3 regions of the Paenibacillus bovis genome follow, and region 1 is predicted to be linked to each of the others. Evidence: riboswitches for the same ligand, from Rfam matches in the RefSeq annotation. Region 1 holds a riboswitch; each other region holds the start of a gene.

What was found. Region 1 has a riboswitch for S-adenosylmethionine ahead of metA (homoserine O-acetyltransferase MetA). Riboswitches for the same ligand answer to the same signal wherever they lie in the genome.
Region 2: linked by a shared signal. The riboswitch ahead of AR543_RS20870 (methionine ABC transporter ATP-binding protein) and the one ahead of metA (homoserine O-acetyltransferase MetA) in region 1 are both predicted to bind S-adenosylmethionine.
Region 3: linked by a shared signal. The riboswitch ahead of AR543_RS18445 (2-hydroxyacid dehydrogenase) and the one ahead of metA (homoserine O-acetyltransferase MetA) in region 1 are both predicted to bind S-adenosylmethionine.

The regions. Positions count from the first base shown of each region.
Region 1 is NZ_CP013023.1:2,199,537-2,209,737, forward strand. Features, by position in the region: gene AR543_RS09410 (HAD-IA family hydrolase) at 1-1,808, shown strand, start outside; gene corA (magnesium/cobalt transporter CorA) at 2,013-2,948, opposite strand; SAM riboswitch class I at 3,428-3,564, shown strand; gene metA (homoserine O-acetyltransferase MetA) at 3,716-4,657, shown strand; gene AR543_RS09425 (PLP-dependent transferase) at 4,823-6,013, shown strand; gene AR543_RS09430 (aminotransferase class I/II-fold pyridoxal phosphate-dependent enzyme) at 6,018-7,235, shown strand; gene budC (meso-2,3-butanediol dehydrogenase) at 7,842-8,639, shown strand; gene mqnC (cyclic dehypoxanthinyl futalosine synthase) at 9,145-10,201, shown strand, end outside.
Region 2 is NZ_CP013023.1:4,889,122-4,899,322, forward strand. Features, by position in the region: gene mqnE (aminofutalosine synthase MqnE) at 213-1,319, shown strand; gene AR543_RS20825 (NAD(P)/FAD-dependent oxidoreductase) at 1,640-2,716, shown strand; gene AR543_RS20830 (YuzB family protein) at 2,804-3,058, opposite strand; gene AR543_RS20840 (NifU family protein) at 3,273-3,518, shown strand; gene AR543_RS20845 (hypothetical protein) at 3,806-4,309, shown strand; gene AR543_RS20850 (SDR family oxidoreductase) at 4,472-5,263, opposite strand; gene ybaK (Cys-tRNA(Pro) deacylase) at 5,422-5,907, shown strand; gene AR543_RS20860 (MetQ/NlpA family ABC transporter substrate-binding protein) at 6,064-6,903, opposite strand; gene AR543_RS20865 (methionine ABC transporter permease) at 6,998-7,672, opposite strand; gene AR543_RS20870 (methionine ABC transporter ATP-binding protein) at 7,672-8,688, opposite strand; SAM riboswitch class I at 8,828-8,984, opposite strand; gene AR543_RS20875 (COX15/CtaA family protein) at 9,824-10,201, opposite strand, start outside.
Region 3 is NZ_CP013023.1:4,323,836-4,334,036, forward strand. Features, by position in the region: gene AR543_RS18410 (DUF4097 family beta strand repeat-containing protein) at 1-160, opposite strand, end outside; gene AR543_RS18415 (ABC transporter permease) at 191-883, opposite strand; gene AR543_RS18420 (ABC transporter ATP-binding protein) at 855-1,799, opposite strand; gene AR543_RS18425 (sensor histidine kinase) at 1,971-2,906, opposite strand; gene AR543_RS18430 (response regulator transcription factor) at 2,908-3,609, opposite strand; gene AR543_RS18435 (MFS transporter) at 3,936-5,195, opposite strand; gene AR543_RS18440 (FGGY-family carbohydrate kinase) at 5,279-6,766, opposite strand; gene AR543_RS18445 (2-hydroxyacid dehydrogenase) at 6,738-7,766, opposite strand; SAM riboswitch class I at 8,119-8,208, opposite strand; gene AR543_RS18450 (molybdopterin-dependent oxidoreductase) at 8,466-10,201, shown strand, end outside.

The DNA of each region.
Region 1 (10,201 bases):
TGCTGGTGGAGACCTGCCGATTCTTTATGTCTGCGGGCGACTGGATTCCGGGCAAAGGCTTTTGTATTAATGGAGTAACCGGCCCTGATGAGTATACTGCGATGGTCAACAATAACACTTATACAAATATAATGGTCAAGGATCAGCTGGAATTTACCGCCCGTGAACTCAAAAAATGGTGTGATACCGATCCGGATTCTTATGAAGCAATGATCTGCAGTCCAATGGGACTGACCAATGAAGAGATTGATGTATGGGAACGTGCGGCAGAAGCCATGTACATTCACCGTCAGAGCGGTCTGATCGGACAGGATGATTCCTTCCTTGATAAAGGGATCTGGGATTTCGAAAATACCCCGGCAGAGAAATATCCTTTGCTGCTGCATTTTCATCCGCTCGTTATTTACCGTCATCAGGTGCTCAAGCAGGCTGACCTGATCCTGGCCATGTATCTGCTCGGACACCGATTTACCAAAATGGAAAAGGTGCGGAACTATGCGTATTACGAGCCACTGACGACGCATGACTCTTCCTTGTCTGCTGCGATTCATGCGATTATTGCTGCAGAGCTGGGAACAATGGACCCGGCATATGATTTCTTTATTCAATCGGCACGGATGGATCTGGATGATTTCCATAACAATGTCAAAGACGGTATTCATGCCGCTTCCATGGCAGGCAGCTGGCTGACGATCGTGGGCGGATTTGCCGGGATGCGTCAAAATGCAGGCAAGCTTCATTTCGAACCGAAGCTGCCGCCAGGCTGGACACGTTACAGTTTCCGCGTACAATTCCAGAAGCGTCTGCTGGAGATTACAATTGAGGACAATCTGACTACGTATCGACTGGTACGCGGTGAACCATTGATCGTAGCACATTACGGACATGAACGGCTCGTGGCTCTGACCCAGCCATTGATTATGAAAAATCGTGCATTGCAGGCTGTAATTTTCGGTCTGGAAGGTGTATTGATGCCGCTACCGGAGAAGCAGGATATTTACTTTGGTGGTACACCTGCACAACTGCCGCTCAACTATGTGCCTGAAGAGCCGCCTACCGTAGAAATGGATGAAAATGGAGTGCTGGGCAGCGCGGGAAGTCCTTCGTCCGAAGGAAACGGCAAGCCCGATCATTCCGTAACAGAACCGCCAGCTTCTTCTGTTGTAGATGGTGAAGCGGACAGCAGTACAGGTACCGAAGCCGCAGGTACTTCGGCAGGCGATGAAAAAGTATCGTCGGATGCACAAAAGAATACATCCAAGGACAACACATCTCCTGCCCAGTCAGAGCCTGCTCAGGAATCTTCAGCCGCTCAGGGCAATGATGGAGAAGACACGGTAATGGATACTCAGCCATCAGCGGAATGGGACCCTACGATACTCAGTAACCCATTGTCTCACGAATATATATATCGTGAATATCTGATGCCGGGTTCTATCGAACTGCTGCAGCAGCTCAAAGAGCAGGATGTAACGGTACTGCTCGCGACAGACCGTCCGGATGCCAAAGAGATCATGGAACGTCTCGGCATTATTGACTATTTTGCATCAATTATTCAGGCGCAGGATATCGAACATCCAAAGCCCGATCCAGAAGTGTTCGTCCTTGCGGCAGAATCCGTGAATGTACATCCGTATCACTGTATGGTAATCGAGGATTCGGCAGATTGCCTGCGTTCTGTGCGTGAAGTCGGTATGAAGACAATTGGTGTCAATATCCAGCACGTTGTCGATCATGCGCACTTTACCGTTGCCAGCCTGACTCACCTGAACGCAGAGACCATGAAAAGATGGATGGAAATTCCTTGATCAACGGTGTCTGACCAAATTAACGGCAGAACGACTACACACTGATCGAATTCAGGATATACCGTTCAATCTGAATAACTATGAAAATGTATTGAACAGATGATCTAGCTGGATCTGATCAACTGTGAAATGCAAAATATCGCAAGACACAAAAAAAGCTGTCCTTTCCCTGTTAACAAGCAGGGCAGGACAGCTTTATTCATTTCAGATCCAGTCTTTTTTGCGGAAAGTGAAGAACATCGTCAGACCGAGAATAATCATAATGCCGATCACCATTGGATAACCGAAATGCCATTTGAGTTCCGGCATGTATTCAAAGTTCATTCCGTAGATACCGGTAATAACGGTCAGCGGCATGAATATGGTCGTAATCGCTGTAAATACACGCATAATTTCATTCGCACGATTAGCGATACTGGACTGGTAGGCTTCACGTAAGTTACCCATCAGATCGCGGAACGTATCAAACATCTCGGAGACTTTGACCGCATTCTCGTACACGTCACTGAAGTATTTTTGGAGCTGGTCATCGATCAGACGCAGATCTTTTTTGTTCAGTGTATTGATGACTTCACGCTGTGGACCGAGTACACGCTTGAGCCATAGAATCTCGCCGCGCAGACCGATAATCTCGTTCAGATGCGACTTTTTGGTATTCATCAGGATATTTTCTTCCAGACGTTCAATCTGGTCTTCGATCCGGTCACCAACTGTAAAGTAGTTATCCACTACCAGATCGACGAGCAGGTACATGAATTTGTCGGGACGGCTCACTTCCTCTTCCCACAGAATCGGCTTGAGCGTCCGTAGTTCACTGATTTTCTGACGGGTCACTGTGATGATAAAATGACGTCCCAGGAAAATATTCAGTGCGCGCAGGAAAATTTCTTCATCGTCAAAACGAATACTGTTAACCACGATAAAGTAATGGCTCTCGTAGATTTCAATTTTTGGACGCTGCTCTTCATCGCCCATCATATCCTCAACTGCCAGATCATGCAGCATAAACAGCGGTTGAAGCAGGATCAGGTCATCAAGACCAGCGTCAATCCAGTAAAATCCCTCTTCAGGAGCCACCAGCGCTTCATTAATATCTTCAATGAGTGTAAAGTTACCAGCATTCACGTGCCGAATTTTCATATTCCTCTACTCCTTTTTTGGTTAAAGTGAGCAGGAAAATACACGGCAATCATACATACTTATTTAAAGCTTCGCTTTATATGAAAAAAGTACCTTTTCAAACATGGCGCGCTCCTCTGGTATCGTATTGTCGTTCATTTCCTGCAGTTGTGACTTCCTGTACTGCCAGCTGGGCCTCGGGTCGCCTTCCATCTTGAAATTCACCTCTTTGGATTCAATTACTTTTATGAAAAACATGAAAATACGTCAAATACTTGTTAAGTATACCGTGGGGACAGCAGGCTTTCAAGCTTTAAAAACAATCGTGCCTGATAACTTATTTATCGGCCCAACTTACCCTTGACGATAGATACAGAATTAGTATAAATTATGATATAAGTAATTCAGCGCTTGTCATACTAAGCGCAGCTGGCTTTTCATAAAAAGCAGTTTATATGCAGCAACCATCTTATACTTATACCAATAATTGAATAAAGCGAATCTTATCAAGAGCAGGTGGAGGGACTAGCCCTATGAAGCCCGGCAACCGGCGGTCATATACCGTACGGTGCTAATTCTAGCAGAGATACAGGTACATCCTACGATGAAGTATCTGGTATCTGCTGACAGATGAGAGAGGCGCTTATAGACGTGGACTCCGCGGATATGACCTTTCTCAGTGTGCAAAACAGAGAAAGGTCTTTTTTGTATATATAGCGCTGTTTTCTCCATCCTGCATGCACATCCATATCCACATAACTTTCATATACCCCAAGGAGTGAATTCACATGCCGATCAAAATCCCGGATAGCCTGCCTGCCAAAGAAGTACTGGCCGGAGAAAACATTTTCGTTATGGACGAATCCCATGCGTATCATCAGGACATTCGTCCTCTCAAAATAGCACTACTTAATCTGATGCCTACCAAAGAAACAACCGAGACCCAGCTACTGCGTCTGCTCGGGAACAGTCCGCTGCAGGTAGACATTTATCTGCTGCATACCGAATCGCATACTTCCAAAAATACTTCTGCCGAGTACCTGAACACCTTTTACAAAACGTTCCAGGAAGTGCGTCATCTGCGCTTTGACGGTCTGATCGTAACCGGTGCACCGGTAGAGACATTGGACTTTGAAGATGTGAACTACTGGGAAGAGATCCAGGAGATTTTTAACTGGAGCAAAACAAATGTTACGTCGACCATGCATATTTGTTGGGCCTCGCAGGCAGGTCTGTACCATCATTTCGGCATTCCCAAAGTCGATCTGCCGGAGAAATGTTTTGGTGTTTTCCCGCATACGCTCAACAAAACCAATGTCAAACTGCTGCGCGGCTTCGACGAATTGTATTATGCACCGCATTCGCGCCATACCGAAGTCCGGCACGAAGATATCGCCAAAGTGGAAGAACTGGAGATTCTGTCTGAATCCGAAGAAGCTGGTGTATACATCGTAGCGACCCGGGATGGTAAGCAGATCTTCGTCACCGGTCATTCCGAATATGACCCGCTATCCCTGAAATGGGAATATGACCGCGATATTGCCCGGGGCATGGATATTGCTGTTCCCAAAAATTATTATCCCAATGACGACCCGACCCGTACCCCGCCATCTACATGGCGCGCCCATGCAAACCTGCTGTTTGCCAATTGGCTCAATTATTATGTGTATCAGGAGACGCCATACGATTTGGGCAATGAGAAATCCGAAGTGGGGCAGTATTCCATTTAGATGCGAGCTTTTACCAGATTGGAAATGAAAAACGTACGATAGGTACCACCAAACTGGCAAATTATCATAACACTGTGCCCAGCAGTATAGTACTGTATCTGGCGCAACATTGATCATCCAGATCATCAACCTACAGCTCATAGATCCTAGAGGAGGAAATTACGAATGACGGAACACAACGCAAAAAACGAATCCCTTAATATTGAAAGCCGGCTGGCACAGATCGGCTCTGTGCAGGAACCGGTAACCGGAGCGATTAACTTTCCGATCTATCAATCTACCGCTTTCCGTCATCCGGCACTGGGCAAGAGCACAGGCTTTGACTATATCCGTACGACCAATCCGACAAGAGCCGTGCTGGAGCAGGCAGCCGCCGAGCTGGAATCCGGTGATGCCGGATTTGCCTGTAGCTCCGGTATGGCTGCGCTGCAGACTATTTTCTCTCTGTTTGGACAGGGCGATCATCTGATCGTGTCCCTGGATTTGTATGGAGGAACGTACCGTCTGTTGGAGCGGATTTTGTCCAAGTTTGGCATTACCGCTTCATACATCGATACGAATGATCTGGAAGCGATGGAGCAGATTCGCCAGGACAATACCCGTGCGGTATTTATCGAGACACCGACCAATCCGCTCATGATGATTACCGATATAGCGGCAGTAACAGGCTGGGCCAAGCAACACAATCTGCTGACCGTAGTGGATAATACGCTGCTGTCCCCATTTTTCCAGCGTCCGATCGAGCTGGGAGCAGATATCGTCATTCATAGTGCGACCAAATATCTCGGCGGACACAATGATGTGCTGGCAGGCCTGATTATTACCAAAGGCAAGGAATTATCCGAAGAAATGGCTTTTCTGCATAACTCAATCGGTGCCGTGCTGTCACCAACCGATTCCTACCAGCTGATGCGCGGCATGAAGACACTGGCTCTGCGTATGGAGCGTCATGAGTATAATGCGACAGCGATAGCGACTCATCTGCAGCAGCATCCGCAGATCGCCCAGGTTTATTACCCTGCACTGCCGGATCATCCGGGTCATGAAGTGCAGAATCGTCAATCAAGCGGTAATACCGGCATTTTCTCTTTTAAAGTCACCGATGCACGTTATGTAGAGCCGCTGCTGCGTCATATCAAGCTGATCGCGTTTGCCGAGAGTCTGGGTGGGGTGGAGTCGCTAATGACGTATCCGGCGATTCAGACACATGCTGATATTCCACTGGAAATTCGTGATGCGATTGGTGTAGATGATCGTCTGCTGCGTTTCTCGGTGGGGATTGAGCATGTGGATGATCTGATCGCCGATCTGGATCAAGCGCTGGAAGCTGCACGTCTCGAAGTGGAAGGGGCGTGAGCAGATGAGCGGGAATCAGGAGCATAACGATAATCGCTACCACTCTTCTGGCCGACAGACGGCTGTTCCGGTATCCCAGCAGACTCGTGGATTCGATACCAAATTGATCCATTTTGGCGGCGAGATTGACCGGGCGACCGGAGCTTCCAGTGTGCCGATTTACCAGGCATCGACTTTTCATCAGGAAGATATATTGAATCCGCCGCTGCATGATTACAGCCGCTCCGGCAATCCGACGCGTCAGGCGCTGGAAGATTATATTGCCCTGCTGGAAGGTGGAACGAATGGATTTGCTTTTGCTTCGGGGATGGCAGCGATCTCGACAGCCTTTTTCCTGTTATCGGCGGGTGAGCATGTCATTGTCACCGAAGATGTATATGGCGGTACGTATCGTCTGCTGACAACGATTCTGAACCGGATGAATATCGAGATTTCCTTTGTCGATATGACCAATCTGGAACAGGTCAAAGGAGCACTTCGTCCCAATACGCGTGCTGTGTATATGGAGACGCCTTCCAACCCGACACTGAAAATTACCGATATTCATGCAGTGACCGAATGGGCGAGAGAGCATCATCTGCTGACCCTGCTGGATAATACATTTATGACTCCTTATTATCAGCGGCCGATTGAGCTGGGCGTAGATATAGTACTGCACAGTGCGACCAAGTTCCTCGGCGGTCATAGTGATGTGCTCGCCGGTCTGGCAGTAACGCGTACCGAACAGCTGGGCAAGCAGCTCAAGCAGCTGCAAAATAGCTTTGGCAGCGTGCTGGGTCCGCAGGATTGCTGGTTGCTCATGCGCGGGATGAAGACACTGGGTGCGAGAATGACCCATTCGGAAAAGAGTACAGCCAAATTGGCAGAATGGCTGCGCGGACGCAGTGATATCGAGCGCATCTATTACCCGGGTCTGCCGGAGCATCCCGGACATGAAGTTCATGTCAACCAGTCGACAGGCTTTGGCTCGGTTATTTCTTTTGATGTGGGTTCCGGTGAACGTGCCAAGCAGGTACTGGATCGTGTTCAGCTGCCACTGGTAGCCGTAAGCCTGGGAGCAGTAGAAAGTATCCTTTCCTATCCGCCAACCATGTCCCATGCAGCGATGGGTGCCGGTGTCCGGGCAGAGCGGGGAATTACCGATGGACTGCTGCGTCTGTCGGTTGGCCTGGAAGACGTGGAAGATCTGATCGCCGATCTGGAGCAGGCGCTGGACAGTTAGAAAAGGTAGCGCTGGATCGACTGATTGGATATAAAGCAGACAGAGGCTCAGGGATATACTATTTAGTCATCTGCTGATACGATCTGTATCCTAACTTACTTAATAGAGGAGAACGTATATTTCAAAATCTGCTTCGAATTGAATTCCGGATCAATACTGTGAATGCCAGATTAATACTGAATATCGCCGAGTAAACACGGAATGAATGCAAGTGAACAAATATAAATGATGAAATACAAAATGAATACATGCGGATAAAAAGTACTCTTGCTATAAGGCAGGAGTACTTTTAGTGTTACTGATACTTTGTATCTCTATACCAATGTTTTGTATCTTTATATCGATGTTTTGTAGCTCTATATCAATGCTTTGTATCTTTATACCAATACTTGTCACCTCTATCTAGCACTGTATATTTCTATTCAATACCGTGTATCTCTGTTGGAATATGCATATTCTCTTTGTAACACTCACTAACTGTATATTTTCCCTTCACTAAATGTTCAAATTTCATGTATACGTTACCATCGTTTATATTCCATTTCAGCGGGTAATGACCATACGTGAGAACGTCGAATATATACACAGATCTGGAGGGACTGGCATATGACACAGAATAAATATCCTTTTGATGGCTCGATTGTATTGATTACAGGTGCAAGCACAGGGATTGGACGTGCTGTAGCAACTGCCTTTCTAAAAAATGGCGCCAATGTGGTACTCGCTGCGCGCAGTGAAGATAAGATGAAAGAAATTGTGGAAGGCTACAGCGATGATCGATATCTGATCGTACCTACCGATGTGCGCAAACGTACTGAAGTGGATGCGCTGGTGCAGCAGACCGTAGATCGTTTTGGCAAGCTGGATGTGGTGATCAGCAACGCCGGTGTATCCGTAGCAGGTCCGATTGAAGAATTAACTGATGAAGACTGGGAAAATATGCGCACAACGAACGTAGACTCCCAGGTATATCTGGCACGTGCAGTCGTACCTCATCTGGAAAAATCCAAAGGTTCGATTATTGCGACTTCTTCCGTATCAGGCCTTGCAGGCGACTGGCCGCACCCGGCATACAATGCCACCAAAGGAGCGATCAGTTTGTTCGTTCAGTCACTGGCATTGCAACTCGGAGAAAAAGGTATACGCGTCAATGCGATTGCACCTGCCTTTACCGTTACCGAGATGACCAAGCCGATGATGGAAGAGGGCGGACAGGAATTGGTTGAGAAATTCAAATCCCGTGTGCCGCTGCAGCGGATCGCCGACGCTGAAGATGTAGCACCTGCCTATCTGTTCCTGGCAAGTCCGGATGCACAGTACATTACAGGGGTCATTCTGCCGGTCGATGGCGGTACGATAGCGTCCAATGGACAAGGCAACTCGCCTCGTGAATTTGGCAATTAATCTGGAGTCTGCGATATGACGGTGTAAGGGCGAAGTTTCCTTTTGGCCGCAGCGCAGAGCATGTATGCTCGCTTGATTATCCAAATGATTCAATAAATCAAACAAGATAACAAATAAAATGATCGAATTACCGATTGGATACGTATCATAGGGAGACGCCTTTCATCATAGCAGGCGTTTCCCTTTTTATATGAACAGAGACAGCTCTGTAGTGCTGGGGTAGAGACATATTTCCACTGGAAAGGATATGGAAAAAGTTACCGGAACACTTCCAAAATGCTGTGCGGAAATTGTAATTTTATCGCAAAAAATCACCGTACTGTCATTTCCATGCCTGTTTTTCAAATGTGAAATATGTTACGATAATACATGTCGCTATTGAAATTATTTTAATTTTTAGATATGGCAGATATATGACATTACTGGAATATGAATTACACAACATCCAATTTACTTTTCGACATCATACCTTGATGCCTGAAATAGGTTATAGGGAGGCTATAATATGAATACAGTAGATCGTATCCTGGAAAAAGCCCTGCAAGGTGGACGTCTGGACCTGGAAGATACTATTGCACTATATGAATCCGATCAAATCGAAAAAATGGGCCATGTCGCGAATCAGATGATGATCCGCAAAAATCCGGACCCTATTACCACTTTCGTTATCGGACGCAACGTCAACTACACCAATGTATGCGACGTATTTTGCCGTTTCTGCGCATTTTACCGTCGTCCCGGTTCTGCCGAAGGCTATGTACTGCCTGACGAAGTCATCCTGCAAAAGATTCAGGAAACCGAAGATGTAGGCGGTACAGAGATTCTGATGCAGGGCGGGGTAAACCCTGAATTGCCTTTTGAATACTATCTGAATATTCTGCGTAAAATCAAGCAGCACTTCCCGAACATTACGATGCACTCGTTCTCCCCGGCGGAGATTATGAAAATGCAGCTGTTGTCCGGCATGTCCATGGAAGACACGATTCGTGCGATTCATGAAGCAGGTCTCGATTCCCTGCCAGGCGGTGGCGGCGAGATTCTGGATGACCGCACACGCCGTAAAATCAGCCGTCTCAAAGGCTCATGGCGCGACTGGATGGACGTTATGCAGACCGCCCACAAAGTGGGTATGAATACGACAGCAACTATGGTTATCGGATTCGGCGAGTCGATGGAAGAGCGTGCGCTGCATCTGCTGCGTGTTCGTGAAGCCCAGGATGAATGTATCCAGAATGGCTACGATTCCGAAGGCTTCCTGGCGTTTATCTCCTGGACGTTCCAGCCCGATAACACCAATATGAAAGCAGAGAAACAAACACCGGAGCAGTACCTCAAAAATGTAGCGATCAGCCGCATCGTGCTGGATAACATCAAGCACTTCCAGTCTTCTTGGGTAACGATGGGACCGGAAGTCGGCAAAATGTCCCTGCAATATGGTTGTGATGACTTCGGTAGTACGATGATGGAAGAGAATGTCGTATCTGCTGCAGGTACTACCCACAAGGTCAATATCGAGCAGACTCTGGATATTATCCGCGCCGCTGGCAAGATTCCTGCACAGC
Region 2 (10,201 bases), 2.7 Mb from region 1:
TTCTTATGTACATTGTTGTATATTGGATATTAGGCGTTATTTCAAAAATGATATAGTTGTGTCGAATGTTGTGACAAATCAAAGATAACCGAACTATAAATATAGGCTTCTATTATTCAATAGTGCCAAATTGGTGTAAGACAGGACAAGAGCGTCTTACGGGATTAGACACCATAGACAGAAGCGTCACAGGAGAACAGGAGGAATATAGCATGTCCACCCTTATTACACCACATACCGATACACGGATGGCAGAGATTATTAATAAAGTACGCGCAGGTGAGCGTTTATCCCTGGAAGATGGGGTATATTTATACGAGAGCGATGATATTTTGACAATTGGGCAGCTCGCTAACGAAGCTAACTTGCGCAAAAATGGCAAAAAGGTATATTTCATCGAAAATATGAGCCTTTACTTCACCAATGTATGTGAAGCCCATTGTGCTTTTTGCAATTTCCGTAAAGATGAAGGCGAAGAAGGTTCTTATACCCTCAGCGGTCAGGAAATGGTTGATTATGTGAATCAGCATATCCACCCGGGTATTCGCGAATTCCATATTGTCGGTGGTCACAACAACAACGTGCCTTTCCAATATTATGTGGATTCACTCAAAGCACTGAATGAAGCTTTCCCTGATGTTACACTGAAAGCTTACACAGCAGCCGAGATTGATTTCTTTACCCGCATCAGCGGACTTGGCGTCAAAGAAGTACTGGTTGAGCTGCAAGCAGCTGGGCTGGAATCACTGACTGGCGGCGGTGCCGAGATTCTGTCAGACGAATATCGTAAAAAAATGCGTGTCAACAAAGCCAATGTAGACCGCTATCTGGAAGTACACCGCACGGCTCACGAGCTGGGCATGCGTACGCATACTACCATGCTGTACGGTTCGATCGAGACCTATGAGGATCGCGTGAATCATATGATCCAGATTCGTGAACTGCAGGATGAAACTCATGGATTCCAGGTATTTATTCCACTGTCCATGCAGCCAAAAAGCAAAAACGCAAGCATTATGCGTCGTAACTCGGCTTATGAAGATCTCAAAACGATCGCGATCAGCCGTCTGATGCTTGACAATATCGATCATATCAAAGCTTATTTCATTAATATCGGTACCCAGCTGACCCAGATGGCTCTGGCGTTTGGCGCTTCCGACGTACACGGTACAATCCTCAAGGAACGTATCAGTCACGCTGCAGGAGCCCTGACACCGGAAGGTCTGACTCGCAAGGAACTGGTCTGGCTTGTCAAAGGCGCAGGTCGCATTCCGGTTGAGCGGGATACCTTCTATAACGAAATTCAAGTGTACGAATAACCGTCCAGCTGCAGGAGCATAAATACTTTTGCAGGGAATACCTTTATCCGCGCTTTGCATTTCACTATACACCGGGCTTTACTTAATTGAACAGGCATGTTAACCACATGCTTTCTCATTGAAGTAAAGCCCGTTTATCCGCCTGCCGATAAACCTATTATACGGTTTATACGGTCAGGCGATTGGCATTACCCGGTCTCGTTATTGGCTTCCCTGCGCCGGATGATGTCAGTATACATTATCGTTTCCAAGCTATGTAATTCTATCCGGGAATCTATTACATTCTCAATTAATCACACTGCATAAAGGGAGAAGATATCATGAAAAACTTAGTCATTCTCGGCGGAGGGTACGGTGGAACCACCCTGCTGCATGAGCTGCTGGATCACAAAATCCCGGCAGACACTCAATTAATCCTGGTGGATCGCATGCCATTCCAGGGACTCAAAACCGAATATTACGCGCTGGCGGCAGGAACTTCCTCCGATATGGAGCTGCGCGTCAAATTCCCTGTTCATCCCAAACTGTCCATGCGTTATGGCGAAGTAACCGGCATCAACATGGACGATAAAAGTATTTCCTTTGCCGAAGGAGAACCGCTGGAATATGATCAACTGGTCATTGCACTGGGCTGTGTTGATAATTTCCATGGCGTACCGGGAGCAGATACATTTACGTCTACAATCCAGACATTTGAAGCTACACGCGAGACCTATCGCCGTGTGAACAATCTGCCGCCTCAGGCAACTGTAAATATTGTAGGTGGCGGACTGAGTGGTATCGAGATTGCTGCCGAGATTCGCGAGAGCCGCGAAGATCTGCATGTTCGTATTCTGGATCGCGGAGAAAGATTGCTGTCGGCTTCTCCTCCACGTCTATCCAAGTATGTACAGGATTGGTTCAAAGAGCATAACGTAGAAATTCGTAACAAAATCAATATCAGCCGCGTTGAGGAAGATTGTGTCTACAATGGACCGGATGAGCGCATCCCGGCAGATATTACAGTATGGACAGCAGGTATTCGTCCAGTACCGCTGGTCGATGAGCTGAACGTGAATCAGGACAACTCCGGCCGCGTCATTTTGGATGATCTGTATCGCATTCCGGGCCGTCCGGAAATTTTCGTATGTGGTGACTGCGCATCTCTGCCATTCGCTGCCAGCGCACAGGCTGCTGAAGCACAGGCAGAACAAATCGCCAATGTTATCGTCGCCGGCTGGAAGGGTGAACAACCCAAAGTACAACCACTCAAGCTCAAAGGTACACTTGGTGCACTCGGTAAACATGCCGGCTTTGGTTCAGGATTTGGATTCGGTGGCAAAAGCTCTGTTACCGGCCGTGTACCACGTCTGCTGAAAAGTGGCGTGCTCTGGATGTCCAGACATCATTTCGGTTAATAGGCCAGGTACTGTCGTGCCTTTGACTGGTGATATATTGAATAATTGTTGGTAACCGGCATGTCTGTAAATACAAAAAAGCTGATCTCAATCAAGATCGAGATCAGCCCAGGCATCCGCCTCATTAATTTTATCCATAATTAATGTATATAAGGAATCTACATCTTCCGATGCGACAATTTCTCCGTTAACGAGTGCATATGGCATGGCATAACATTGACCGCAGTTCCCCAGACAACCGTATTCAATTACATCGTAATCGGGATGGCTGTCGAGCTCCTTCATAATGCGATCTGTGCCATTATGCATATTACTCTGGCAAAATTCAATAATCGGTCTCATGTGATACGCTCCAATCTGTGTCCTTTCAGTATAGCGATGAAAGCTGTTTTTTCTCCTGCCGATCTGATCTATTTTATCATGTTTAATGCAGATTGTGACGGGATCATGTCTCATTTTCAAAATAAATTTGAAATGAGTATAAAAATCAATGGCGCAAATGCTGAAATTGGTTTACTTTTATATTATAATATACTTACGAAAGGAGTTGAACAATATGAGTGAAAGCGTACAAGCTGAAATGTATGATGAAGTAATGGAAGTACTGGACAAATTGCGTCCATTCCTGCAGCGCGATGGCGGTGACGTGGAACTGGTTGATGTTGAAGACGGTATCGTCAAACTGAAACTGATGGGTGCATGCGGTAGCTGCCCAAGTTCTACAATCACACTGAAAGCCGGTATTGAGCGCGCCCTTTTCGAAGAAGTTGAAGGTGTGGAAGAGGTAGTGCAAGTATTCTAAGTCATTCCTTTTCATGCATTGATCTATAGGCAATTGCCACTTAAAGAGACCTTCCTGATGGAGGGTCTCTTTGATATACGGTATAATCTTTTTCATATGATTTTATATTTTTTGTAAATAGATAGATTGTATTTGTAAAATAGAAAAAATCAGTTTTATTAACATGGTTAGATGTTATGGCTCTTGCCTAATAGTAGCCTACTCTAATAAATTATATCTATCAGGTTCTATAAGATTTATACCATGTTTTATTATTTTTATTGATATACATAAGGAGACCATATTCGATGATCAAAATGACTGTATCTGCTGCTTTTCTGCTAGCTGTCGCTCTGGGAGCTGGTAGTATAGCTGGCAAAGAGCCTTTATCCGCCTTATTCTCCCATCCTAATATTCTTATAAGTACTTCTGATAATATTCAAAAAAAGGGACAATTCACGGACATGTCTCTGATTCGTCCAGAACATAAGCTGTCGATCTTGGCTTTGCAGCATTTCAAGCTGGCGAACGGAGAAACCAATATTACCTTTGCTCATCATCAGCATGAGGTAGTCATTATGTCTGTCCATAATACATCCAAAAAGCGGATCGATATCAATATCATCTATCCGGATAGTGTAACAAGTTATCAAAAAGCTCACTTGTCTCCGGGTCAGACCAAGGAATATACTCTAAGCTTGAATAAAACTGATAAAACAACAGCTGTTGGCCCATTCTGGTATATGTATGCTGTTACTTCAGATGGTTCTTCTGGATCGATGGATGTCTCGGTACGTGCTTCTACCTCCTAATTTTTTAAGATCAATGAATAGGTACGGATATACTTTGACTTTCATAGCTACCTAAATCGTCTTGATCCATACTTTTGTTATAATATCTAATCGAAAAATCAAACAGACATAAAGGTACTTCCTTATGTCTGTTTGATTTACAGTCTCTCGATGTTCATGTTCTTACTTGATATACGGCCGGATTGGGTCGAGTCCTCCGGTAATCTCCATAATATTGCCGGTAATAAAGTCTGAATTCGTCTCGCACAGATAAGCGATCACGCGGGCAATATCCTCGCCGCTGCCTGGCCGACCGCGCGGGGTCTCGCCGTCACTCATGCCCAGCACTTCATCGATTCGCTTCTCTTTATTGTCGCCGCGAATATCACCGGGACAAATCATATTAACGGTAATCCCGTTAGCGGCTTCTTCTACAGCCAGTGTCTTGGTAAAAGAAACCAGACCTACCTTGGCTGCAGCATAGACGGCGCGGTGCGGCCAGGCTCTGGATTCGGCGGCATGACCAAATCCAAAATGGATAATTCTTCCCCATTTGCGCTTGCGCATCAGCGGCAGTACCCGATGATCCAGCAGCATGGCGCCGATCAGATTACCCTGCAGCATGTCCATAATCTCTGAACGTTCATATTCCATAAACAAACGGCGTTCCCGAATAAAAGGACCTGCATTGTTCACCAATATATCTACACTGCCCAGCTGCTGCTCTACCTCGTCCACCAGCCGGTCAATCTCCTTTTCTACTGACACATCTGCCTGCACAGCAATACAGCGTACACCCAGCTGCTGAATCTCCTGCTGCAGCTGCAGTGCTTCTGCTTCACTGCGTACATAATTTAGAGCAATATCATAGCCCTGACCGGCCAGCGTAAGCGCCGTCATTTTGCCAAGTCCCTTGGCGCTTCCTGTTATTAGAGCGATTCTGCGTTCCAATATGATGCCTCCCTGGTCATTCATCCTTAATTCAAGTTCACTAATAGTGTACAAACTAGTAATAGCAGATGTCAAAAGGTAACTGCTGATAACACATCACTACAGGGTACGGGTTGAATTCCAGCTTTATTTTGGATAGATTAGAAGCAGAGTATGAATATCGGCAGAAAGGAATCCTGACCATGAGCGCCAATAAAAACAAAACGAATGCTATGCGCATTCTGGATAAGGAACAGATCCATTACCAGATTCACGAATACGATCCGGAAGACGGCCAGATTCACGGCAATGCCGTCGCCGCCAAAATCAACAAGCCTGCCGAGATGGTCCACAAAACACTGGTGACCCAGGGTAAGCAGGGGCTTCATATTTTTGTTATTCCGGTCGGTGCAGAGCTGGATCTCAAACAGGCTGCCCGCGCTGCTGGGGAGAAAAAGCTGGAAATGCTGCCGGTTAAAGAACTACAAAAATGGACGGGTTATATCCGCGGCGGCTGTTCGCCTGTAGGGATGAAAAAGCTATATCCTACCTTTATCGATCATCGCGCAATCCAGCTGGATCAAATCATCGTCAGCGCAGGAAGGATCGGCACCCAGATCGAGCTGCATCCGCAGGAACTGGCTCAGGTTGTACAGGCACGATTTGAAGAGCTATGTATAGACGATTAGAGTTCAAGATACCAGACAACCTCTATTGGATATACAAAACATCCTGCAAAGAAAGCAAGCTAACGAGATTGATCATTGCATCATTACGGACGCAAAACAAAAAAATACGGTGAGCCGCATAAAGGGCATCACCGTATTTTTGTTATGATTCATTAATTATTTAGTTTCAAATGCCGGGATTACAGCGCCTTTGTACTGCTCTTCGATGAACTTTTTGGTATCATCGGAAGTCAGTGCTTTTGCCAGCTTCTGGATGGCATCGGAATCTTTGTTGTCTTCACGGGATACCAGATAGTTCGCGTATGGCGCGCTGCTGTCTTCGACTACCAGTGCAGATTTAGGATCGATTTTGGCTTCCAGCACATAGTTCATGTTGATCATCGCCATGTCGACCTGGTTCAGCTGACGAGTCAGCATTGCTGCATCCATGGGTACGAATTTCAGGTTTTTCGGGTTAGCTGTAATATCTTTTACGTCAGAAGTGATATTGGTTTTGTCTTTCAGTTCGATCAGACCATTGTTGGCCAGCAGGATCAGTGCACGTGCACCGTTGGATACTTCGTTCGGGATCGCGATTGTTGCGCCGTCAGGAAGCTGATCCAGGGAAGTGTACTTTTTGGAATATCCACCGAATGGCTCGATGTGTACGCCTTGTACCGTTACCAGGTTCATGCCGCGGGATTTGTTTTGCTCATCCAGGTAAGGCTTGGTCTGGAAATAGTTCGCATCCAGCTTGCTGTCATTCAGCTGTACGTTTGGCTGGATGTAATCCGTAAATTCAACCACTTCCAGGTTGACGCCTTCTTTAGCCAGAATTGGCTTGAGGTGGTTCAGAATTTCTGCGTGTGGAACAGCTGTTGCGCCGACGCGCAGTGTTACTTCCTTGCTGCCTTCAGCTGCGCCGGATGATGCGGAATCTCCAGTGTTTTTATTGCCGCAAGCTGCGACTACAGCGATCAGCATGATGCTGATCAGAGCGAGTGCCCATTTTTTCATCGTGTGTTATCCCCTTTTAAGATAGTTTGGTGTATAAGATGAAGATATGAAGTTCAGAGCAACGCTTGCAGACAGTGCCTGCCTCTCTTCGTTCCTATCTTCTTGAAAAATAAATCACCAGACGGTCGCCAATCATCTGCAGTACCTGCACAATGATGACCATCAGCACGACAGCTACCAGCATGACTGCTGTCTCGTAGCGGTAATATCCATAGTTGATTGCCAGCGTTCCGAGTCCACCTGCGCCCACCATACCGGCCATCGCCGTATTAGAGACAAGTGCGACCACAGTAACCGTCAATCCGGCGATCAGACCAGGCATCGCTTCCCGAATCAGTACCCGGGTGATCACCTGCCATACAGAAGCCCCCATGGCATGAGCGGCTTCGATAACGCCGCGATCCACTTCACGCAGTGCCGTCTCCACCAGTCTGGCAAAAAACGGCGCAGCTGCGATAACGAGTGGCGGAATCGTTCCTTTGACACCAATCGTGGTACCGACCAGCTTATCTGTCAGTGGCAGCAGGGCTACGATCAGGATAATAAATGGTACCGAACGCAGAATATTCACAATCACCGACAGTACGCTGTATACGACACGTATAACAGGCGATGTCGAGCGAGCCGACATAAACAGGATAATTCCCAGCGGCAGTCCCAGAATCAGGGTGAACAATGCCGAAGCACCGAGCATGGCGAGTGTATCCTTGGTAGCTGTACCAAACTCTGTCCAGTCTACCTGCGTAAAATCAAGTGCACCTACATCCATTACTCAATCACCTCCACATCCAGGCCTTCGCCGGTCAATATCTCGATCGTACGGCGGATCAGCGCCTCTTCTCCCTCAAACCGGACAATCAGCTGTCCGTAAGGAACATTTTTCAGTGTGGAGATCGTTCCCTGGATAATAGCAAAATCTACGCCTGTCTGGCGCACGGTCTGCGACAGAATAGACTGGTAGGTTTTGTCTCCGAGGAACGAAATCTTCACAGCCAGCGCAGAAGCACCATGTGGTGCAGCAAGCGCTGTATCCAGCAGTTCTGCCTGGCTGTATTCACGGCTGATAAAATCGCGGGTAACCGCATGCTGTGGCTTCAGGAACACTTCAGCGACAGGACCCTTTTCCACAATACCGCCCTGATGGATAACAGCGACACGATCGCAGATACTCTGAATCACATGCATCTCATGCGTAATCAGCACAATCGTCAGGTTAAAGCGGCGGTTAATATCCAGCAGCAATTTCAGAATCGAATCTGTCGTCTGCGGGTCCAGTGCAGATGTCGCTTCATCGCAGAGCAGCACATCCGGATCACTTGCCAGCGCACGGGCGATACCGACACGCTGCTTTTGTCCACCGGACAGCTGGGCCGGATATTTGCTTGCGTGGGCTTCCAGGCCGACCAGAGCCAGCAGTTCCTCCACTTTGGCACGCACATTTTTTTCCGGTGTCTTCACGAGCCGCAGCGGGAATGCGATATTGTCGTACACGGTAGCCGAAGACAGCAGGTTAAAGTGCTGAAAGATCATACCGATCTTGCGACGACGAGCTTGCAGCGCTGACTTGCTCAGCCGGGTCAGATCCACTCCATCAATCCATACCCGTCCGGAAGTCGGACGTTCCAATAAATTAATACATCGTATAAGCGTACTCTTACCAGCACCCGAATGGCCGATCACGCCAAAAATCTCGCCACGTTCGATCGAGAGATTCAGCTCGGACAAGGCAGGGGTTACATTTTTGCCTTTGCCATAGGTTTTGGTCAAATTCTCCAGTTGAATCAAGCTGCTGGTCCTCCTCCTCGCATCTTGCTCTATTTCAAGCTTTCATGCTGTTATGTTCTTCATTTGTTCTTCAAGCGACCGCTTTATACACAAAAAGAGCCCTTTGCAGAAAAGGGCTCTCTATCATCTAGATATTGCCTTCTCATCTGCCAAAATCGCAGGATGCTATACATTATGCATCTGCCATTTTGAAGGATTTAGCACCATGTCATTTGGAAAAAAAGACCTTAACGGTCATTTTCCAAATCGGCTGCCGGGTTTCATCGGGCCAGTCCCTCCACCACTCTCGATAAGAAAATATGAAAACGTCGAATGAAAATCTTTACTCAGTATATTGAAGATCACATCGTTTGTAAAGCAGAAATATATGGATTTTTAATGAATTCGGCAAAATTTCGCCAAAAAGTAATTAAAGTTTATCAGAATACTTGGTATTCGTAAAAAGTTACATATTTATAGAAGGAAATTGGTCAGCATGCTAATAAATCTGCCTGCTGATGTGTTTTTGGACAGTTTGGAAGCAAGCTATTGGGCTTTAGTACTTTTTCGTCTGTAAGGGCGGAATATGTTATAGCTTTTTTGAAATTGTAATTATGATGAGGATTATGCAAAGAAAATTGGTTTTCATGAAGGGTTATTTTAAGCAGCGGATATTGTGCGTTTGGGCTTTGGAACGGTATGCTTCATACGCTGCGAGAAGAGATTCTGCCACTCCCTCCGGTTAAGAATGGAGATCTTGAACTACCGCTTGCAGCGGTCGATCTCCATTCTTAAATGTCGGTCATTGGCAGAATTCTCTTCTCTTCGCTGGTGTTGGGTGGGGATTTTCGTTTGGATAAAAAGCAAAGAAATAGAATATTGCATAGGTGCTCTTACTGCTCTTACTGCTCTTACTGCTCTTACTGCTCTTACTGCTCTTACTGCTCTTACTGCTCTTACTGCTTAATGGTATCGGAATCTGTTCAGTGTAGGAATATAAATAAAAAAAGCCGCTCCACATAATACATGGAACGGCTTGATCGCAATCTGGAAAATAGACCAGATGGTGAACAATATACGAATTTGAGATAATACAGCGTTTAGATGGTTTACCTTTTACTATGCCATGCGTGGCTCGGCAAAGATGTATACGCCATTAGTGTACGGTACCTGTTTTCTGATCGGCGGTGCTTGTACCTTCTCCCCATGCGTTGGGTGCGAGGCGGCCGTAGGAGCCACGGCTGAGCTGCCATACGCGCAGACTCATGTAGCAGAGAACACCGAACAGAAACTGAATAATCAGGGTATGTGACATCGTAGCAAAGAAGTAGATTTCCGGTACATACATGGTGAAAATGTTGATTGCTCCGCTAACGAATTGCAGCAGGATCAGCAGGATAGCAAGCAGACCCATTTTGCGGATACCAGGATTATGTGGATGACGACGATAGGCGTAATGGGCGAGAATAGCGATCACGATCACAAGTGCGACAGCAGCGACGCGGTGTAAAAAGGCTATTGCGACGCCGCCAGA
Region 3 (10,201 bases), 2.1 Mb from region 1:
TAGCAGAGGTACGAATGTTCAGACTATGGATAGAGGTGGAAGGCATCGATTTCTGTTCATGAACAGTGCTTTGTTGATTAAAATGAGTGTAACTCCAATAGCCGATAACGCATACTCCTACTATAATTATAGCTATACCTGTAGATAACGAACGTTTCATCCTTTTACTCTCCTCGCCAGTTGGCCTATATTATACAATATCTTTGCTTTCTACATTACGAATAGACAGATATGCAGACAGCAGCCCAACAGCAGCCAGACTAACCGGAACTGCTGTAATAGCGAACATGGAGAAATCATTGCTGGTGCCACCTGTAAGAGCAACAATCAATACAGCGGATACGAGTGTGGCAGGTACGGACTTGCGGCGCATTCCGATATATAGTGGAATCAGGCCTATCCCGGCAGAAGCCAGCGCACTGATCAGCACACTCCGCAGGTTACGCATAAATATATCGGAAGTCATCGGTTCAGCCAGAAAATGAACCGTCTGGTTCGTCAAATAAAAAAGACTTCCCATTACCGCGTTCGATACAAAGATGGTCGTAAACGTAAACATAGCAATGATCAACACTTTGGCAATCATCAATTTCTGCCTTTTGACAGGATACATAAACAGCACAGAAATCGATCCGGTCTTATACTCTTCCACAAACAGTCTGGCGATCAGAACAGCGGCGAATATGGTAAAAGTCGCCCTTACCAGGCTATCAATAATCATAAATGCCATATCATAGCTCTCAAAAGGAATATGACCGTCCTTGGTCTCCATGACATAGATCAATACCAGCAGTGCCAAAAAACAAAGGTTGGCGATAAGTACACCCTTTATGTAATGCCATAATTGATACTTTTTAATTTCCAGACGAAGTAACTTCAGCATGCTGTAATCCTCCATCCAGCAGATTGATAAAATAATCTTCCAGCGAGTGGCTCTTTTTTTTGATTTCTTCAATATGAACGCCATTCAGAACAAATTGTTTGGCGATTTCTCCCTGTGTCAGGGATAGACTGTAGATTCGTATTTTTGAATCGGCAATTACTTTGAAATTGTCGATACCCAAAATTTCTTCCAGCACGTATAATGCTTTTTGCGTATCTTCACTCCGGATTTCAATATATTCGGTATTGCGTTCATGAATTTCCCTGACAGTCACTTCTTCAATCAACTGCCCTTTGTTAATCACTCCTATAGTATCGGCAATCTGCTCTACTTCACTCAGAATATGGCTGGAAATGAGTATGGTAATCCGGTATTCATCACACAGCATCCGGAACAAGCCGCGCAGCTCCTTGATCCCTACCGGATCAAGTCCATTTGTCGGCTCATCCAAAATCAGCAGTTCCGGCTTGGTCATAATTGCACGGGCGATTCCAAGACGCTGACGCATACCCAGTGAGAAGCTTTTGACCGGTTTATCATTGACCTGCTGCAGGTTGACCAGAGACAATGCTTCTTCAATAGCCAGATGATTATAATAACCGGCATATTCACAGTGCAGCTGCAAATTCTCACGGGCGCTCAATTTGTCATAAAAGACGGGGAATTCGATAATACTGCCGATTCTTTTCAGCATTTCATAAGAATGTCCGGTTACTTTCTCTCCAAATAGCTCGATCTCACCGCTGGATGGCTTGATCAGATTGGTCATCATTTTCATAACGGTAGTTTTGCCTGCACCGTTGGGTCCCAGGAAACCGTAAATCTCTCCTTTTTTGACATTCATATTCAGATTGGAGACTACTTCATGACCAGCATAGCTTTTGCTGAGCTGATGGGTTTTGATCAGGTAGGTCACTGCTTTTCCTCCTTCATGTAATAGACTGCTTGTACATTTACTTTACAGGAGTGAGATTGCTTTTTGATTAATCAACTCTTACTTATTTCTTAATTTCTGTGTTTTTCTTGTTGAAAAGAAAAGCGGCCTGTCCTCTTTTGCTATACAGTCAATAGTTTTGAACGGTTTGGCTTAGGCATAACTTTTCAGCATCACAGTGAATACAGTCTTTTGATAGGGTGTACTGGTAACCGAGATAGTCCCGCCCATTTTCTCTACAAGCCGTTTGGTGATTGTTAGTCCCAGACCGCTTCCCTGATACAGACGATTTCGTGAATCTTCCAGCGTATACATCCGTTCAAATACACGGTCCTGGTGCTTTTCACCGATTCCTTGTCCCCGGTCCCATATATCAATACCAATATGCTTGTTATGACGATATACAGATAATCCTACTACATGTCCCTCGCTACCATATTGAATGGCATTGGATAACAGATTGTTCAGAATACGATGCAGCTCTTCTTCATTGCCATAGGCCAGACAGGGGCGATCATCCGGAATATCGATCACCACTTCTATATCCCGGGCTGTCAAAATATCATAAAACGCCAGAATATTGGCTTGGCAAATCTCGCTCACGTCTATTTTGGAAATCTCGATCTCATGATCGCCGGATTCCAGCTTGACCAGATCAAAAAACTTCTTCATTAAATGAAGCACTTCTATCGATTTGTTATGCACTTTGGCAAGCAGAACATCCACTTCCTGCCGGGTCAACTCGGGATCATTCAGTATGACCTCCAGATAACCAAGAACCACTGTCAGTGGAGTACGCAGATCATGGGATATATTGGAGAGCATCTTGCGAATCGATATTTCCATCTGATAGTAAGAGGCAGCTGTTTTCTGATTATGTTCCAGCAGCCGATTTATTTCGTTTAATAGTGCTTTTAGATGAATATCTTCGGTTTGCAGCAGCAGTTTCTCTTCGGTACGCTGATCGGTAATAGCTTTTAATTTGGTATGCGCATATAGCAAATTGGCCTGCTGCTGTTTGTAACGGTGACGCTGGAAAAGAACCAGCAGCAATAGCACAATCGTGATCATTCCCCAGATCATATCCATCTCAAAATTCTCCCAGCTTATAGCCGATTCCCCATAAGGTTTTGATATATTGAGGAGCAGATGGGTCATCTTCAATCTTCTCGCGCAGTCTTCTCATATGTACGTTAATCACATTGGTGTCGCCATAATAATCTTCTCCCCAGACCAGAGTATACAGCTGGGCTTTGGTAAATACTTTTTTGGGATGGGTCATAAACAATTTCAGAATCTGAAATTCTTTGGCTGTCAGTTTGATTTCATCTTCGCTTTTGTAGACGGTAAAATTATCGGTATCCAGATTCAGTTCACCAATATGAATCTTTTCTGAATGTGCAGCAGAACTGACCGGAGCGGAATACTGGTGCGCACGACGGAGATTGGCTTTTATTCTGGCCGTTAGTTCCATCATGGAAAAAGGTTTGGACAGATAATCGTCTGCGCCAAACCCTAATCCGAGAGCCTTATCGAGATCTCCGTCTTTGGCAGACATAATCAGGATAGGGATCATGCTTTGTGCCCGAATTATTTTCAGAATTTCGATTCCGTCCAGTTTGGGAAGCATTAAATCAAGTAAAATCATATCAAACATCTTTTCCGAAAATACTTCAAGTGCCTGTTCTCCATCATAGACGCAGCTTATCTCAAATCCTTCTTTGATTAATTGCACCTGAATCATTTCGCTGATGGATACATCATCTTCAATCAACAAAATTCGATCGTTCAACCGCGATCCCTCCCTATGTATACTCCTTATTATTCTACGGCAGATCCAATTTATTTTACACTTTTATATTTTAATGTTTCCTTATGTATATAGAGGAACAATATACCTTTTTATAACTTTTATATATGTGATTTTCTCTCTATATCAAGATTTGTTCTATATCTACCTGCTGCCTTTATCCAGAATACTCAGCAGCAGATTACCTATAAAAAAGCAGCAGGAGCTTTAACTCCGGCTGCTTGGATAAATCTGTTCCTGTTATGTGCTGGTTCTCTGCTAGTAACGTGTTATGCGTTATTTATTGCCTCTACTGCAGGACCCCTTGATCAGGCAATCTTGCGACTCACTCCTGCCCTGGCCCGGTCACGAGCTGCTTCTTCTTCCGGTGTAGTAATAAACCGGGTAATCACGGCACTGATAAAGTACAGGATGGCGAATACCCAGACGACGCCCTGTGCTCCAATCGTCCCGATAAATGCATACGCAATCGCCGGCGCGATAAAGGCAGACAAACCTGCACCCAGATTGACGATCGACATCGCCGGGCCTTTATTGCCACCGGACACGGACGGAGCCAGCGCTGCAATCGGTACATAGCCTGCCAGGAGACCGCCCCAGATAAAGCCGACAATAGTGGTCATCCACAAATTACCGTTTGTCCATTCCGGTACATAATACAGCAGCAGTGTGAAGATTCCGCAGCCTACGCCACCAAACCACATGACCGTCTGTCTCCAGCCGAACTTGTCACCAATAATGCCGAACAGCAGATTGAATACAATATTACCAAGGAAAATCGTTCCCCAGATATTCAGCCAGGTCGTGGTGGCGATTCCATACTGCGCCATATGCAGCGGCAGAAATACCGGGAATCCGTACGAACCAACACTATTAATAATACGCACAATACCGCTCAATCCCACTTTGGGATGGGTTTTGACAATAGTCAATCCTTTGCGCAGCTCCTGCAGGGTCTCGCGGGTATTGCCTGCTTTTTTGGGAAGCTTATCCCGGTTGAGCAGCAAGGCGAATACGGCACCAACCGCTGCGAGTACAACTGCGCTCCACAGTGTTGTCATATATCCCAGATGGGTAATGGCATAACTGGAATAGTATGCACCCAGTACGAACATACCGCCGGAATACGCTACCCAGAACCAGCCGATCGCGGTACTCAGCCGATTTTGCGGACTCCGGTACGTCACCCACGTCAGGAAAGAATAGGCAAACAGCGGATACCCAAATCCTTTGACTGCATAGGTGATCAGCATAAGCGGATAATTCAGCGATGAGACACCGAAAGCGATAAAAGCCGACGTACCGATAACATAAAACAAAAAGCCAAGCAGCATCGATTTCTTGGCACCAAATGCCTCCAGAAATACGCCGGAAAACCAGGAAGCGATCGCCAGTGTAACTCCATAAATCGTAAACAGCAGACCGGCATCCTGCACACTCAGTCCCTGCTCCACCAGATAAGGACTGAGCCAGCCAGCCTCCAGTCCATCTCCCATCATAAAGATCAACACGCCCAGATAGCCCCAGGCCAGCGTTTTGGGAATCCCGATACGGTCCAGTACGTTCATTATCCACACTCCTCTGCACAATTGGTCAAGCTCATGTATGGTAATCTTTCCTTATGAATTGCATACAAAAATGGATCTGCAGATCAGCCGTGTCTATCTGCTGCCGATACTTCAGCTGCCAACGCTTGTTTTTGACTGGCAAAAAACAGCTGGGTCTGCCGCCACTGCTGATAATCCTGCTCCAGTGCAGTATTGTATTCAGGCCTAAAAGAAGTAAAGGAATACTCGTCGGCATCGGCAGTATACCCCAGTGCCGTATTGCACAGTGCTACCGCTCCAGCGACCGAAGCCTGCTCGTAGCCTTTGGCAATACGTATTTCCCGGCCCAGCAGATTAGCCAGCGTCTGCGCCAGCAATCGACTCTGCAGACCGCCGCCGCAGGCGCGGATCACGGGATTGTCCAGCGGCGTCACTTGCATCAGCTGTTCAAAGTTTACTTTGACCGAGAAAGCAATCTCATATAGTGCAGCCCGTACAAAATGAGCGCGGCTCAGTTGATCGGAGATCGGTGCATCAAACAGAAATCCTCCCTGTACCCGTGCATTTTTCTCACTGGACAGATAGGCACCCAGTGCAGATACACACTCGCTGTCTCCCAGTTCACCAATCTCCTGTTCCATGACTGCATAACTTTCATTCGGATAAAATATACTTTTGAGACGCTGATAATTGAGCCCGGTAATACCGGGATTGGTCTCTACCAGCCATTGTCCCGGCCATGTATGCGCATTGATCCAGGCAACACTATTCGGATCGCTGATATAATCGGCGGTTACTTTGGCAATAGGAGTCGTCGTACCGGATACGATAACCATATCTCCCGGCTTGGCTCCCGTACTGGCCATAGCCAGCTGGGTATCTCCTCCGCCGACAATAACAGGAACCGTACTGGACAGCCCGAGCTGAACAGCAATCTCTTCTGTCAATGTACCGAGAACGGTACCGGATGGTACCAGCGGTGGAAGTGTGGATAGATCAATACCAAAGTTGCTGCACATATCCAGAGACCAGTCGGCCTGCGCCACATCATACAGCAGCGTCTCCGAAGCCTGGGAAGGCTCATATACCAGTATGCCGCTCAACTGATACGTCACCCAGTCGCTAATACTGGTAAATCGGCTCATAACGTCATATTGGGCACGCCGCCGTTCACGCAGTCCAACCAGCTTCATACCTGAAAATAGTGCAGATGGCGTTCTGCCTGTCTGTTGGTAAATACGCTGATGATCCCCTGCTGCCGCTTCCCATTCCCGGCCACGATTATCTATATTGGGCAGTCCCAGATAGGGCTGCCCCTGCCCGTCGATCAGTACAATACCCTGACGCTGACTGGTCGAAGTAATACCGGCAATCCTTGCATCCGTTACAGCTGACAGAACTGTCCGGGTCAAGCCAATAATCTGTTCCCATAGTATCTCCGGTACAAAGCTGCAGGCATCGGGATATAAAGGATCACGCTGGTAGGCAATATCAGCGCGCTCAATCGCCAGAATCTGTCCATGGATATCGGTAACGGCTACCCGTGCATTGCCTGTGCCGATATCAAATACGAGATATGCTTGCTGTGTCATTTGAATTCGCCTCCAGTATGGCTTTGTTGTACAGTGTGCGTACAGAATGGTCATTTTTCACAAACCATTGCAGCAACGCCTGATTCATAATCTCTACATGATGATCTTCCACTTCATACGTAGCCCCGGCCAGATGGGGAATCGCCAGCACATTGGGCAAGCGAATCAATTCATAATCCTGCGGCAGCGGCGGTTCCTGATCGAATACATCAATAATGGCTCCGCGAATCCGTTTCTGCTCCAGCAGATGCACCAGATCTCTGTGTTTCACTACCACCGAACGTGCCGTATTCACCAAAATCGAATCCGGCTGCATCCGGGACAATAATTCTTCTCCAATCAGCCCTCTGGTCTCTTTGGTAACCGGCAGGTGAATCGAGACTATATCACTGTCTGCAAATAACGCTTCCAGTGTGAGCTTCCGGTCACGCGGATCGGGACTGGTCACATACGGATCGTAATACTGAATATCACAAGGAAAGCTGCGCAGTATACCGGCTGTCCGCTGCGCTACCGCACCAAAACCGACCATGCCGACCTTTTTGCCGGCCAGCTCGTTACCTTTGAACTTCAGATAAGCGGTGAGACTGCCGCTTTGCCATTGCTCCGCTTCCAGCCATTGACTGGATGGAATAACATTACGTAGTAGCGTAATCAGGCTTCCTACCACCATTTCTGCGACAGCCTGGGCATTGCGTGCCGGAGTATAAAATACAGGAATGCCTCGCTCAGTCGCCAGCTGCACATCTACGTTGGACGGTGTTCCCCTGCATACGCCGATAAATTTTAATGAAGGCACTTCGTTAAGCACATGCGCCGTAACCTGATCCAGCTCGGCAATCAATCCGTCTGCCTCTGTCTCCTGCAGCAGTTGGATCAGTTCTTGCTCCTGATAAGCCTGACCATGCTCTTTCCAGCAGCGATAAATAACTTCTCCAAACTGTTCAGCCAGCTGCTGACGTCCTCGCTCGTTATAAGGTGCAGTAATCAGAATTTTCATTATGAATCTCTCCTTCATGCACGAATATGGATAAATCAATCTATTTAATAATAAAAAGCATTAAAGTGACAATGTAGTGTAGCTTTACTGTAAAGAAGCATAAGAGTAGAGAAACATCTTGTCACGCCGGTGATCGGGTGATGTGGTAAATTCGATTGCAATGATTGCTTCTCAGCTTTTCTGTATCATCCACTGCTATCTATCAGCAGTTCCTGTCAAATAAAGAAGAATCCAAATGGCAGAAAATAAATAAAACCCCTTTCCCTGGGTGCGGAAAGAGGTTTTATGATGCTGAGGATAACGGTTGTTCAACCAACGGTATCTCTCAGTCATACACATGATAAATCCTTCTTTCCTATCTCCCAGACGAATCGTCTGCTGGAATTGGCACGTTTTTGCCGAGGTTTCGTAGGGCCAGTCCCTCCACCTCTCTGGATAGAAAATACAATGGATATGTAGTTGTACAGGAGCAGATCAGGCTATTTTTTCATTATCAATTTGTATGTATATTCAATAATACGGTTGTACATTGATAATGAACACGCTATGATATGTAGCAATGTTAGCTTGACTAATTTTGTCGATTCGACAATAATTTTTCTTAATTCTAATTAAACCGAGTAACAAAGTCAACATTAAAACATAACTATTTTTGATAAAATTTAAAAGAATAAAAGATTTCGAAAGGGGCAGTGATTCATGTCTGCGTATACTCAACAACCGGACGGCATCTTCAAAACAGTCTGCTCACTGGACTGTCCGGATCAGTGCGGGCTGCTTGTTCACAAAGAAAATGGAAAAATCACCAAAATCGCCGGTGACCCCGAACATCCAGTCACCCGTGGCAATATCTGCAATAAAGTTCGGCATATGGCTGAGCGTATTTATGATGATCAGCGCCTTACCCAGCCGCTCAAACGTACAGGTCCCAAAGGCAGCCGCCAGTTCAAACCGATTACCTGGGAAGAAGCGATTGAGACGATTACTTCACGCTGGCAGAGCCTGATCGACGAGCATGGACCGGAAAGTATTCTGCCATACAGCTTTTACGGAAATATGGGCAATATTAACGCCGAGGGGATGGATCGCCGGTTTTTCTACCGACTGGGTGCCAGTCAGATTGAACGTACAATCTGTACAGCAGCTGGCGGTGCAGGATTCAAATATACGATGGGTGGCAGTATCGGAACCGACCCGGAAGATACTGTGCATACCCGGCTGTTTATCCTGTGGGGAATCAATGCAGTCAGTACCAATATGCACCAGATTACCCTCGCCCAGCAGGCACGCAAACAGGGAGCCAAAATCGTTGTTATTGATGTACACCGCAATCAGACCGGTCGTATGGCAGACTGGTTTATCCCCATACTGCCCGGAACGGATACAGCACTGGCGCTTGGCCTCATGCATGTATTGTTCGCCGAGGATCGGGTAGATGAACATTTCCTGCGTGAATATACAGTTGGTCATGAAGAACTGCGTGAACACGTAAAATCATATGATCCAGCGACTGTGTCCGGCATTACGGGTGTTCCTGTCGAAGATATTTACAAGCTGGCTCGAATGTACAGCGAGACGTCTCCTGCCATGATTCGTATCGGCAATGGACTGCAGCATCATGATAATGGTGGCATGAATACGCGTGCTATTACCTGTCTGTCTGTACTGACCGGGCAGTGGCTGGTACGCGGCGGTGGAGCGATTCGGTCGAACTCTGCTTATCTGGCCCATAATGCAGCCGCCCTGCAGCGGCCGGATCTGCTGCAAAATCGGAATACACGCTCCTTTAACATGAATCAATTGGGACGGGCATTAACAGACACGCAGCCACCGGTGCATTCCCTGTATGTGTACAGCTGCAATCCGGCTGTCGTGGCACCGCGTGCGGCGCAGGTGCGTCAGGGACTGGAACGGGAAGATCTGTTTACCGTAGTACATGATCTTTTTTTGACAGAGACAGCTGCGTATGCGGATATTGTGCTGCCAGCCACGTCTGCATTCGAGAATCTGGACTTCTACACCTCTTACTGGCACCATTATATGCAGCTCGGACAGCCGATTATCGAGAATTACGGGCAAAGTAAGTCCAATACCGAAGTATTCCGTCTGCTGGCAGCAGCGATGGGATTTGAAGAATCTGCCTTGCAGGATAGTGATGAGCAGCTGATCCGCCAGGCTCTGGATCATCCGGCCAATCCGTATTTGCAGGGAATTCATTATGATGCTCTGCAGGACCATCATTATCTCAAAGCCAATCGCCCCGAGATCTATCCCGATCGGCTGGAGACACCTAGTGGCAAAGTGGAGCTCTATTCTGCCACGATGGCACGATTGGGACTTCCGCCGCTGCCTACGTATATTCCGCTGCAAGAACAGGATCAGCACGATTATATTTTTGTACCTGGACCTACGCATAATTTCCTGAATTCGACCTT